DNA from 4 places in the Staphylococcus massiliensis genome. Region 4 is predicted to be linked to each of the others. Evidence: riboswitches for the same ligand, from Rfam matches in the RefSeq annotation. Region 4 holds a riboswitch; each other region holds the start of a gene.

Region 1 (3,218 bases), 1.0 Mb from region 4:
CCGGTAGTAGTGTGATGGTAACCCCTCCTTTGTATGTGGTTGGCGGTTTGTGTAATACGGATAGTGCTGGTGTACGTAGACGTAGTGATGGCGTCGGTGTATGTTTACGTGGTGTCGGTGCTCGTTTACGACGCGGTGCTAGGGCTGGCGTCGGAGTACTTAAACGTGGTGTCGGCGCTCGTTTACGACGCGGTGTCGGGTTTAGTATTGTTTAGAGCTGTTACGGCGGGTTTGATTTACACGTTTCTTAAGTCTTGTAAATTTAGACCCATTTGGTTTACACGTTTTTGTAGTCTTGTAATCTAAAAGCCCTATGGTTTACACGTTTTCCAAGTCTAGTAAATTAAAAGCCATTTCATTTACACGTTTCTGCAGTCTTGTAATTTAAAAGCCCTTTGATTTACACGTTTTCGTAGTCTTGTAATTTAAAAGCCATTTGATTTACACGTTTCTGCAGTCTTGTAATTTAAAAGCCATTTGATTTACACGTTTTCCAAGTCTTGTAAATTTAGACCCGCTTGATTTACACGTTTCCGATTTCTTGTAATTGTAGATGTAATACTCCCGTTTATCACGTTCCAATTTTCTTGATAAACCAACGCCCTTCGTTTATCACGTTTTACTTTTCTTGATAAACCAAGCCCCTTCAATTATCACGTTCTACTTTTCTTGATAAACCAACGCCCTTCGTTTATCACGTTTCTACTTTCTTGATAAACCAACGCCCTTCGTTTATCACGTTCTACTTTTCTTGATAAACCAAGCCCCTTCAATTATCACGTTTGAACTTTCTTGATAAACCAACGCCCTTCAATTATCACGTTTGAATAAACGTGATAAACCGACTTTCTTAAAGGGCTTTTCACAGGGCGACGGGACAAAGCAAGTATGCGTTATGTAAGACAACGTTTATCAATTAGCGATACTTTAGCAGTTAGTGAATAGTTACGTAAGACGGCGTTTGGCCATTAGTGAAAATTCGATAGCTAGTTTAAAGGTACGTAAGACGACGTTTATTAATAAGCGATAAATTTGCAGTTAAATCAACGTTACTTAAGACTGCCAATAAGCAATGACTACAAAAAGTTTCCGAACCTGTAAACCTCACTGAAATACCAGTATCCAACCTTTCATAAATTTTTGATTATTTGTCTTTTCAAAAAATGAATGATAGAGTAATAATTATAAATTAAATATTTGTTGCTAGGGGTGCCATTTGAGCTGAAAGAAACGATTTGTTTTAACCCTTTGAACCTGATTTGGTTAGTACCAACGTAGGGAAGCATGACACATATCTATTTTAACATTGAATGGATATCCTGTTGTACTATATATGATGCAATAGGATTATTTTATGATACATAGATACCTCATGGGGTTGTTTAGCCCTTTGTGCCTCCTAGCAATTAAAATTGTTTAGGAGGTTTTTTTGTGAATCAAGAAGAGATTGAGTTAAAGAAACAGTTTCCATCTAGTAAGAAGATTTACATTTCTGGTGAGGATCCTGATATCAAGGTGCCTTTCCGTGAAATTACGCTTTCTAATACGGTGACGGATGAAGGCGAACGCGAAAACCCACCGTTTGTAGTTTATGACACGGCTGGACCTTACCATGATGACGATTATGAAGTCGATGTGAAACGTGGTATTCCAAAATTACGTGAACAATGGATTAACGACCGTGACGACATTGAAACGTATGAAGGTCGTAAAGTTCAATCATTAGATAACGGATTCAAAAAAGAAGGTCATGACAAATTTGTTGAAACACCTTTCGAATATCAACCTAAACGTGCGAAATCAGAACAAAATGTAACGCAAATGCATTACGCGAAACAAGGTATCATTACGAAGGAAATGAAATTCATCGCGGCACGTGAAAATATGTCAGCGGAATATGTGCGTGATGAAGTTGCACGTGGACGCGCTATTATTCCAAACAACGTCAACCACCCTGAGTCAGAACCGATGATTATTGGTAAAAACTTCCAAGTTAAAATTAACGCTAACATCGGTAACTCTGCCGTAAGTTCTTCAATCGAAGCAGAAATTGAAAAACTTGTATGGGCGACTCATTGGGGCGCTGACACTATCATGGATTTATCTACAGGTAAAAACATTCACGCGACTCGTGAATATTTATTACGTAACTCACCTGTTCCAGTTGGTACTGTTCCAATTTACCAAGCACTTGAAAAAGTAGACGGTATTGCTGAAAACTTAACTTGGGAAATCTATCGCGATACATTAATCGAACAAGCTGAACAAGGCGTAGACTACTTTACAATTCACGCTGGTGTTCGCTTACACTATGTGCCACTAACTGTCGATCGTTTAACAGGTATCGTATCTCGTGGTGGTTCAATCATGGCACAATGGTGTCTTGCGCATCATAAAGAAAGCTTCTTATATGAACACTTCGATGAAATCTGTGAAATTTGTAATAAATACGATATCTCGATTTCACTTGGTGACGGTTTACGTCCTGGCTCAATTTACGATGCGAACGACGAAAGCCAAATCGAAGAGTTAAAAACACTTGGTGAACTTACAGACATCGCTTGGGAACACGATGTTCAAGTGATGATTGAAGGTCCTGGACATGTACCACTTCAAAAGATTAAAGAAAACCAAGATCTCGCTGACTTCCATTGTAAAGAAGCACCATTCTACACGCTTGGACCGCTAACAACAGACATTGCGCCAGCTTACGACCATATCACATCAGCAATTGGTGCTGCGAAGATCGCAAGCCACGGTACGGCGATGTTATGTTATGTAACACCTAAAGAACATCTAGGTTTACCTGATAAAAACGACGTTCGCGAAGGTGTTGTGACATATAAAATTGCAGCGCATGCGGCCGATTTAGCAAAAGGACTTCCTAATGCGCAAGACCGTGATGACGCGATTAGTCGTGCGCGTTTTGAATTCAGATGGTACGACCAATTCAATTTATCATTAGATCCTGACCGTGCTAGAAGTTATCACGATGAAACACTTCCAGCTGAATCAGCTAAAGTCGCGCACTTCTGTAGTATGTGTGGACCTAAGTTCTGTTCAATGCGTATTTCACACGACCTTAGAAAGTCTTATAAAGATAAGGAAGAAAAAGAAGAAGGTCTTCGCCAAAAAGCAGAAGAATTCGTAGACAAAGGTAGCAAAATCTACCATTAATAGAACGCTTAACATACACCCTTTATAGATAAAACTAAACG
Region 2 (3,218 bases), 620 kb from region 4:
CAAGGTTCAGATATGTTTCTGAAACACTTGAGAAATACGGCCGCTGGATTATCCCAATTGTGTTTATAGGATTAGGAATATATATTATGGTGGAGAACGAAACTTTCCGCGCCATTTTGAGTTTAGTGAATTAAAAATTTCTCAAAAGTACCTCTGATTTACAGTAGGACTTTGATATTTAGAGTAAATATTTATCCTCTGACAAATAATTCTATGGATACGCTCATCGGTTCTGTTGCAAAGTAAAAAAATAAAGCTAACCATTAATTTATCATATCAGTGTTCGCTTAACTTGCTAGCATGATGCTAATTTCGTGGCATGGCGAAAATCCGTAGATCTGAAGAGACCTGCAGTTCTTTTTATATAGAGCGTAAATACATTCGATACCTTTTAAAGTATTCTTTGCCGTATTGATACTTTGATACTTTGTCTTTCTTACTTTAATATGACGGTGATCTTGCTCAATGAGGTTATTCAGATATTTCGATGTACAATGACAGTCAGGTTTAAGTTTAAAAGCTTTAATTACTTTAGCCATTGCGACCTTCGTTAAAGGTGCCTGATCTGTAATTACCTTTTGAGGTTTAGCAAATTGTTTAATGAGACGTTTGATAAACGCATATGCTGAATGATTATCTCGTTGCTTACGCAACCAAATATCTAATGTATGTCCCTCTGCATCAATGGCACGATATAAATAGCTCCATTTTCCTTTTATTTTGATGTACGTCTCATCAATACGCCATTTGTAATAAGCTTTTTTATGCTTTTTCTTCCAAATTTGATACAAAATTGGGGCATATTCTTGAACCCAACGGTAGACCGTTGAATGATGAACGTTTACACCACGTTCACTTAATATTTCAGATATATCACGATAACTCAATGCATATCTTAGATAGTAGCCAACGGCTACAGTGATAACATCCTTGTTAAATTGTTTATATCTGAAATAGTTCATACAGAAGACTCCTTTTTGTTAAAATTATACTATAAATTCAACTTTGCAACAGAACCGAGTTGTCTCTATAAGCGTGATTATGCACAATTAAGCCAGCTGACTTTAGGATACATGTTGTCAAAGTTGAAGTGAGACTTGAAAAGTAAATGATTATAAGTTAGATTGTAAGTAATCGCTAAAACATTATGAAACGAAAATTTAATAGATAGAAACCACTGGAAGTGCCTTTGATAAAGGCTGAGACCGAAGTAATAACTGAGGGATTCCTAGAACCTGATCCAGTTCGCACTGGCGTAGGAAAGTGTCGTTTTCTATGATAAATGTAATCATACAACGTTATTTTTCCACCAGGAAAAGTAACGTTTTTTTATTTGAGGTGAAAATATTGTTTATTGCTATTACACCATATCAAGATTTGTCTAAATCACATATTAAGCATTACTGTGAAATCGAAGGCGTTATCGATTACTTATTAATAAGAGTGCCAATGAATACTGAAGAAGTCATTCAGTGGGTTCACGGATTACTAAAAAATGAGTTTCCTAAGGATAAGATTATTGTTCATAGTGATATCAATGTAATCATACAATGTGACTTGTCGGCAATTCATTTTAGGGAAAGTGATCCTTATATTGAGGAGGTACAAGCTAGTTATCCCGATATGCAAATAAGTATGTCTACGCACCATAAAGATGCTATTGCTAACGCTAAATATTTAGGGCTAGATTTTGTATTATTTGGACACGTATTCGAGACGTCATCTAAACCTCAACAAACACCTAGAGCAAAGTCGGAGGTTGAAGAAGCGCTACAAATTGATATTCCGATTATTGCAATTGGAGGTATTAATCAACATACTTTATCTTCTTTACCTAATGGATTTTCAGGAATAGCCGGTATTTCTGTTTTTAATCAATATTCGAAAGAAAAACTTATAAACATGAAGGAAGTGTGGGATGGACATGTATGATGTCATTATTATTGGATCGGGAGTCATGGGCATGTCAATCGCACGTGGGTTAAGTCAGTCTTTTGCGAATATAGCTGTGATAGATAGAGATGAAGCAGGTAAGCATGCATCTTATAAAGCAGGTGGGATGTTAGGCGCGCAAAATGAATTCACCAAAAATAGTGCTTTGTTTAGTTTGGCAACAATTTCTCAAAAGATGTTCAAACCTCTAAGAGATAGTTTGTTGGAAGAGGTTGGCGTGGATATTGAGTATTTAAATAGTGGATTAATAAAATTGGCTACGAACCATTATGATAATAAAAAGATTGAACAGCAATATCAATTTTTAAGACAACATTTTGCATCTGTAGAACGTCTTAGTCCTACTGATGTTCAACACATGTCCAACGGTGCTATAACTTCAAAACATACAAATGGTATTTATATGCCTGAAGATAATCAAATCAATGCAAACCGCTATACTAAAGGGTTGTTGAAGTCATTATCAAATAGACATATAGATAGAATATACCAAACAACTGTAACCCATATTGAATCCATAAAAGATGGGTACCGTGTGGAGACACGAAATGGAGCTTATTATACTGAAAAGTTAATTGTCACAGGAGGCGCTTGGACAGGAAAACTTTTACAGCAATATTTACCTTGTGAAACGGTTATTGGGGTAAAAGGAGAAGCGCTATTGGTAGAACAACCTGATTTAAACTTGAATATTACCATGTTTCTGACTAATGGTTGTTACGTCATTCCAAAATTAAAAAATAGATATTTAATCGGTGCAACAAGTTACTTTAATGATTATTCAGTTGGGGTGTCTAATTCTGGTAAATCATGGCTTAAATCACAAGCTTTGCACTATATACCAGATTTGAAAAATGGAAAAATCATAAACCAATGGTCAGGTATACGGCCTTATTGTCAAAACGAACAGCCTATTATGGATGAAGTGGATAAAGACTTATTTGTCATTGCTGGCCATTATCGCAATGGAATTTTACTTTCGCCTTTAATAGGTGAGTTGATGAGTCAATGGATTATCAGTGGGCATAGGCCGAAACAATTGTATGATTTTCAGATTAGGAGAGATGAACGAAATGAAATGTAAGATTAATGGTGACGTATTTAACTTTGAACAACCAATTAATATACAAGAAATAATTCAATCATTGGGACTGGATGAAACACGTATTATTGTAGAGCATAATGAAACATTAATTAAGCGAGAACAATTTACATCTCGCATAGTCAATGATGAAGATAACTTAGAATTATTAGAATTTGTAGGA
Region 3 (3,218 bases), 1.0 Mb from region 4:
GTAAACGTAGTAATTGGATCATTTCCTTGGTTTTTTCATGGGCTTTTTCAGGATTTTGATATTGAAAGTTAATATAAATCTCCTTATAAACACTATTTTGAATAAATTGCAGTTCAGGATTCTGATAAACGAGATAGATATTTTTCGCCGCATCACGCACTTTACGCAGCGTTTTACCGTGGTAAGTCATCTTCCCTTTATACGGAATCAATTGCATCATCGACTCAAACAATGTCGTCTTACCCGAACCATTAGGGCCAGTTAATGTAATCCAATCACCAAGTCCGATCTGTAAATCGTCAACTTGGTACAAAGCCTTTTTGCCTCGTTTTACCGCTCCTTTTTGAAAATGAAAATAAGTATCTTGACGCGAAAGTGCATTTAAACGTGGTTCTGGCGCATTAGCCCATGCTTTAGGGTGCCACACCCCATATTCACTTAATAAAGCCTCATGATTCTGAATAATATTCATTGGCGTATCATCTTTTATGATTTCACCATTTTCATTCATCAAAATAACTCGGTCTACGTGTTGCCAAATGTGTTCAACCTTATGTTCAACAATTAACACGGTTTTATCGTGCCATAACTCTATAATTTGAGACCAAAGTTGTTCAGTTGCATTGATATCTAACATTGCAGTTGGTTCATCAAAGAACCATGTATTCGCATTCTGTAAAAGGGCGCCAACAATCGCAAGCTTTTGTTTCATACCACCACTTAGTTGGTTGATATTCGTCTTTTCGTCGACATCTAAGTTAACAGATTGTAGCGCTTCTTGAATACGTGGTTTCATTTCAGCTTTGGGTACGCGCTGATTTTCCAAAATAAAAGCCAATTCCTCATACACTTTAGGCATACAGAATTGACTATCTGGATCTTGAAATATTACTGCACTATCTTTATCTTGAATCAATTCATCATACTTCAAAGGAAGTTCAATTAATTCAGGCACAATGCCACTTAATAGATTAAGTAAAGTACTTTTACCTGATCCCGAAGGACCAAGCAAAAGTACTTTCTCTTTATCTTTAATTTCAACATTAAGGCCATCAAATATTTTGTAAGAACCACTAGGGTATTTTAATCTTAAATTTGATGCTTTTAGCATAATGCATTCTCCTTAAAGTGAGTCGTAATCTTTTTGTGAAGCAGGGCGGAATAGTTTCGTAACGCCAGTTTCATCAAGTAACTTAACAAGTAACCATGATAATAAACCAGCAACTAAAGCACCACTAATTAAACGGAAACCGATTAATAAAATCCAGTTCCATGATTTAACTTCCGCAAGGTAACCATAGAAGAAATCAACCGGTAAATTTATGAGTGCAGCTGCAACACCAGCTAAGATAGAAACCATAACTGTGCGTGAGCTATATTTGAATAACGCGAATACGATTTCACTCGCTAAACCTTGTAAAAAGGCAACGACTAATGTCGCGATATCAAATTTACCCATTACAATTGTTTCACCTGCACCAGCTGCGAATTCCGCTAGTAAAGCGATACCAGGCTTTGGAATAATGAGATAAGCAACAACGGCAGCCATAAACCATACACCATAAGTTAACTCTTCAATATGTAGCCCAGTTACTTTGCTCACTTCGTATACCATCCACCAAAGATTGTAAATAATAGCAAATATTACAGCGATGATAATCGTAACTAGAATATCAGAAAGCTTTAATCCCTTTTTCATAATTTCCCTCCTATAATAAAAAACGCACACCTTAACTAATTGATAACAATTAAAAGGCATGCTTAGACATAGGTATGTAAGCACACTTTCCTACGCTAGTATCAACTAGATCAGGTTCAAAGGGTTTGAGGACAAGCCTCATCTCAGTTTACACACCCCTAGTGCGTTAATTATGTGATTAATGTAAATGTAATCCGAAAACCAAGTATTGTCAATACTTAATGGCACATAAAACTCTAAATTATAAATAATATGAATGATGCTTTCAAATAATTTAAATTCAATATAAAAAATTCCAGTTTCCTAAAAGTTAGAAACTGGAATCACTTACTTATTCAAATGTATCTTGAATGTCGCCTTCAGTTTTATCGTCGCCTGAAGCGTTCTCTTTATCTTGCTTTAATTCTTCTTCTTTTTCTTTAGCTTTTTCTGCATCTTTCTTAATATCTTTTTCAGACATAATATGCACCTCTTTTATAGTGGGTTATGGGTATATATTTACCGATTTAATTAATGTATAAACATGTTTCATACTTCAGACCGAATTTGTGAATAATTAAAGACAATTGATAAACGTTCATATATAATAACTGTGAGGTGAATAGTATGTCTTTTTTGAAAAAGCATGCCGAAGTAATCTTTAGTTATATCACTGGTGCTTTAGCCATATTATTTAGTCTTATAATTTTTGTTAATGTACCACTTATTCATAAATTAAAAAAAGATCAAAAAGTTGAAATGGACATTGATAATTTATGGGACTTCATTATGGCATTCTTTAGTGAAGTAATTAAAGTATTAAGTCGATTTATAGGTGGATTTCCTATAGTAAGTGGCATTATTATATTATTATTTGGTATCTTACTCGTATTTATTGCGAGAACATTATCTAAAACTACACGTTATGATTATGATATATCTATCTTTTATCTCGTTTTAGGGATTATCTTTTTCTTATTAACAATTATCTTAATGACGCAAGTTTATAGTTTCTTTGCGATTATATTTATTATTCCATTTGTTGTACATATTGGTTATATTGCGTATAAAGATGAGCTCAACCCGAACCATCGAAAGGAACACTACCTTTGGATTATCTTTTCATATGGGATTAGTTATTTCATCACGCAACTTGCTTTATATGCTCGAATCGATGGAAAGGAAATCGCGCCGATTGATGTGTTGAGTATTAATTCGTTCTTCGTCATCTTATGGTTACTTGGCCAAATGGCGATTTGGAACTTCTTATTCCTAAGACGTGCGTTACCCGTGACTGAATCAGAGTTACGAGGTGATGGTTACAACCGCTCTGAAAAGAGAAGCTTTACGACGCAAACTAAAGCGCAAATTAAAGACCTACAACACCGTACGACTGAATTCACGCGTAATACTCGACGCAGTATTGATATTGAAAAGATACGTGCTAAGCGAGATCAATTCGTTCAAAAATGGAATGATATTGTACAACTTGAAGAAGACGATATTCCGAACTGGATGCGTAAACCGAAATGGTTAAAAG
Region 4 (3,218 bases):
ATCAAAGACAACAGGTACGCCTACACGATTTGCGATTTTACCGAGTTCTAACATGACGTTACTTTTATCTTTTGTCATCGTACCAATATTAATGAGCAAAGCATCTGCCACTTTGTAAAAGTCCTCAGCTTCCTCTACTGCTTCACTCATAGCAGGACTGGCACCTAAACTTAATAGACCATTGGCAGTAAAGTTTTTAACAACGTCGTTTGTGTAACAAACTACGAGTGGTGCCTTTTCACGAAGTTCAAGTAATTTATTCATCATCTAACCCCTTTAATTTCTGATAAGCAAAATGATTAACAGGGCCACGACCTTGGCCAATTTCAGGTGTGTATTTAATAGCTAGTGAGATGAAGGATTTCGCTTTCTTAACCGCTTCATACATCGTTTTACCTTTAGCAAGCTCAGCTGTTATCACACTTGAAAATGTACAACCTGTACCATGAGTATGCTTGGTATCATAACGTTCTTGTTCGAACGTATAAGATTGATCTTTCGTAAATAGGTAGTCCGTTGCATTACCTTCTAAATGACCACCTTTGATAATAACGCCTTTAGAACCAATATCTTCAATGAATACTTTGCCTGCTTGATGAATTTTTTCTTCACTATCAAGCTTAAAACCAACGATTTCTTCAGCTTCTGGTATATTAGGCGTCACTACGTCTGCAAGCGGTAATAAAATATTTTGAAGTTCAGATTTACCTTTATCGTCCATGAGTGAATCGCCACTTTTAGCAATCATGACTGGGTCGATTACATACGGAATTTGATAATTCTTAACGTAAGAAGCGATTACTTCCATCATTTCTTTCGTTGGAATCATGCCCGTCTTCATCGCGTGCGGTACCTCGTCTGTGAAGACACTTTCAAGTTGTTCTTCTAACCAGTCTACCTCTAAGTTATGAATATGTTGAACACCTTTAGAATTTTGAGCTAAGACACTTGTAAAGGCTGCCATACCATAGACACCGCAAGCATGGAATGACTTTAAGTCTGCCATCGCACCAGCGCCGCCAGTCGGATCTGTACCTGCAATCGTTAAAGCTATTTTAGGTTTTCTCATCATTTAACCTCCATAGTTCCATTCTTCTTTATTGTATGCCATGTTGAAGAAGCGTCTTTCATGATTCGCACTTTGTAAGAAATTCTTTTCAAGAACTTGCTTCTCTTCGTCAGTCATATTTTGAGTACGTTCGTCTAACCATGAATCAATTTGTTCGATAAGCGGATCCATCTCAGTATCATAGAATTCAAACCATTTCTTAAATGGATTATCATCACTAAATTGATGGTCTTTCATCGCACGTTTACCTACTTGTTGATATACATATGGGCATGGCGCCATTGCAGTAATTGTGTACGCCACATTATCAAAAGCATAAGCGTTGTAATACATATGCTTAATATAGTGGTCTGCTGCTGGGAACCATTCCCCTTTTTCAATGATGCTTTCATATGATTCGCCTACATATTCAGCTAACGTGATGTGCGCATCAACTTCGCCTGAGCTCGCAAAATTAATTTGTTCTGTTAAAAATTGAATTTCTTCTTTTGAATCAACCTTAGGAATCAATAATGCATAAATCTTTGCAAATTCGTTTAAATAACGTGAATCTGCTTGAAGGTAATGTTTAACTGCTTCTTTATCAAGCTCGCCTTCAATCATCTTTTGAATAAACGGATCTTTGTAAATTGCCTCTACAATTGGTTCTGCTTTCTCTTTAAGTTCTTTTGCAAATGACATGATTATGCATCCTTTCTATTTGTATATTAAAAAGGACTGCTCTTTAAAAGCAGTCTAACGCATTGTCATTTGTTATTCTTTCCGACTCATGAATACGTTGACTACTTTCCTACGTTGGTATAAACCAAATCAGGTTCGAAAGGGTTTAGTAAAACTATCTCAGCCTATTCGGCACCCCTAGCAGTCTTTTATTGTCTTCAATTTAAAGTTAACAGACATTGTTGTCCGATTCAAATTATCAATCTTTAAAAAGGCTTGATTGACGTATTTTTACAATAGGTAGCTTATTTGCTCATAAAAAAAAGACCCGGAATAAATCCAGATCTTTTATAGTCGGCTTACCACCAATTGTTAGCTAAACGGAAGTTAACAGCGTTTTCTACTGAACCGTAACGTTGTACAGCGTAGTTAAGCATACCTTGAGTTTGGTAAGCTACTGAACCTGTACCCCAGTGTTCTTTAGTTTGACCTAAACCACGGTAACCATACGGGCTTACGATATTAGGATTACCACCAGATTCAGGTAATACGATATTTCTCCACATAGAATCAGTACCACCAGCAGCGATGAATTGATCATATACTGAACCGCCAGTTGAAACAGCTTGTGTTTGAACTTGTCTTTGAACTGGTGCTTGAGTAACTTGTGGTGCTTGGTAAGTAGTTGTAGATGTTGTTACATTTGAAGTCGTATTACTTACTTGATTGTATGATTGTGTATGAGTAGTTTTTGGCGCTTCATAAGAAACTGCAGATGTTTTAACGTCTGCTTTGTATCCTGGTAATAATTTTGAAGCGTCTTGTTCACCTGCACCATAGCTCCATGCCCAGTAAGTACCGTCAGATACGAAGCTATAGTTTAATCCGTTGCAGTTAAAGTTAATATTGTATGCACCTTCTTGAACTGGTGCGTTATTTAATTGGTCTTGGTGATATAAAGCTAAGTTAACTAATTTGTCTTGGTTTACAGTGTATTCGCTTGCTTCAGCTGTTTGACCAGCAGTTACGCCAGTAACACCTAAAGTTAAAGCTAAAGTTGATGATGCGATAAACTTTTTCATAATTTAAGGTTTCCTCCCATAAAGTAATGATTTTAGCCTTTAAATTTATTACTGCATTTAATTTAACACATTATTTTTTCAAACATATTACAGACACATAAAAGATAAAAGTCTTTTTTTACATATGTATTACACCGGAAATTATTTTATAGTTTAAACTAAAAATTGTATTTATTATTTATTAGAGTTTCTAAATATTGGACTTTTCTAAAGAAATCGCACTCGATACTTTCACCTTTATTAAGGGGTTTATAGCGATGACATTCTATAAAAGAACGCAAAAAAGCACGAGACATTGATTTGTCCCGTGCCTGAAAATACGATATATATTATGCAGTTACCCAGTGATGTGCACCTTGACCATTGTTATATAATTTTACTGCTGTTGCATCTTGAACGTGTTCTGG

What was found. Region 4 has a riboswitch for thiamine pyrophosphate ahead of tenA (thiaminase II). Riboswitches for the same ligand answer to the same signal wherever they lie in the genome.
Region 1: it holds a riboswitch for thiamine pyrophosphate, as region 4 does, so the genes downstream of both, thiC (phosphomethylpyrimidine synthase ThiC) here and tenA (thiaminase II) in region 4, are expected to answer to the same signal.
Region 2: it holds a riboswitch for thiamine pyrophosphate, as region 4 does, so the genes downstream of both, ACF3N8_RS02440 (thiamine phosphate synthase) here and tenA (thiaminase II) in region 4, are expected to answer to the same signal.
Region 3: it holds a riboswitch for thiamine pyrophosphate, as region 4 does, so the genes downstream of both, ACF3N8_RS10440 (ECF transporter S component) here and tenA (thiaminase II) in region 4, are expected to answer to the same signal.

What each region holds. Positions count from the first base shown of each region.
Region 1 covers NZ_CP171119.1:121,679-124,896, forward strand. Annotated here, with positions in the region: gene ACF3N8_RS00510 (hypothetical protein) at 1-215, shown strand, start outside; TPP riboswitch at 1,196-1,298, shown strand; gene thiC (phosphomethylpyrimidine synthase ThiC) at 1,432-3,177, shown strand.
Region 2 covers NZ_CP171119.1:515,893-519,110, forward strand. Annotated here, with positions in the region: gene ACF3N8_RS02430 (CadD family cadmium resistance transporter) at 1-134, shown strand, start outside; gene ACF3N8_RS02435 (IS6 family transposase) at 288-962, opposite strand; TPP riboswitch at 1,170-1,279, shown strand; gene ACF3N8_RS02440 (thiamine phosphate synthase) at 1,276-1,932, shown strand; gene ACF3N8_RS02445 (FAD-binding oxidoreductase) at 1,925-3,037, shown strand; gene thiS (sulfur carrier protein ThiS) at 3,027-3,218, shown strand, end outside.
Region 3 covers NZ_CP171119.1:2,162,959-2,166,176, reverse strand. Annotated here, with positions in the region: gene ACF3N8_RS10445 (ABC transporter ATP-binding protein) at 1-1,111, opposite strand, end outside; gene ACF3N8_RS10440 (ECF transporter S component) at 1,124-1,699, opposite strand; TPP riboswitch at 1,770-1,869, opposite strand; gene graF (glycopeptide resistance-associated protein GraF) at 2,031-2,159, opposite strand; gene auxA (lipoteichoic acid stability factor AuxA) at 2,306-3,218, shown strand, end outside.
Region 4 covers NZ_CP171119.1:1,139,265-1,142,482, reverse strand. Annotated here, with positions in the region: gene thiM (hydroxyethylthiazole kinase) at 1-264, opposite strand, end outside; gene thiD (bifunctional hydroxymethylpyrimidine kinase/phosphomethylpyrimidine kinase) at 257-1,069, opposite strand; gene tenA (thiaminase II) at 1,073-1,750, opposite strand; TPP riboswitch at 1,840-1,939, opposite strand; gene ACF3N8_RS05410 (SceA protein) at 2,089-2,811, opposite strand; gene ACF3N8_RS05405 (transglycosylase family protein) at 3,141-3,218, opposite strand, start outside.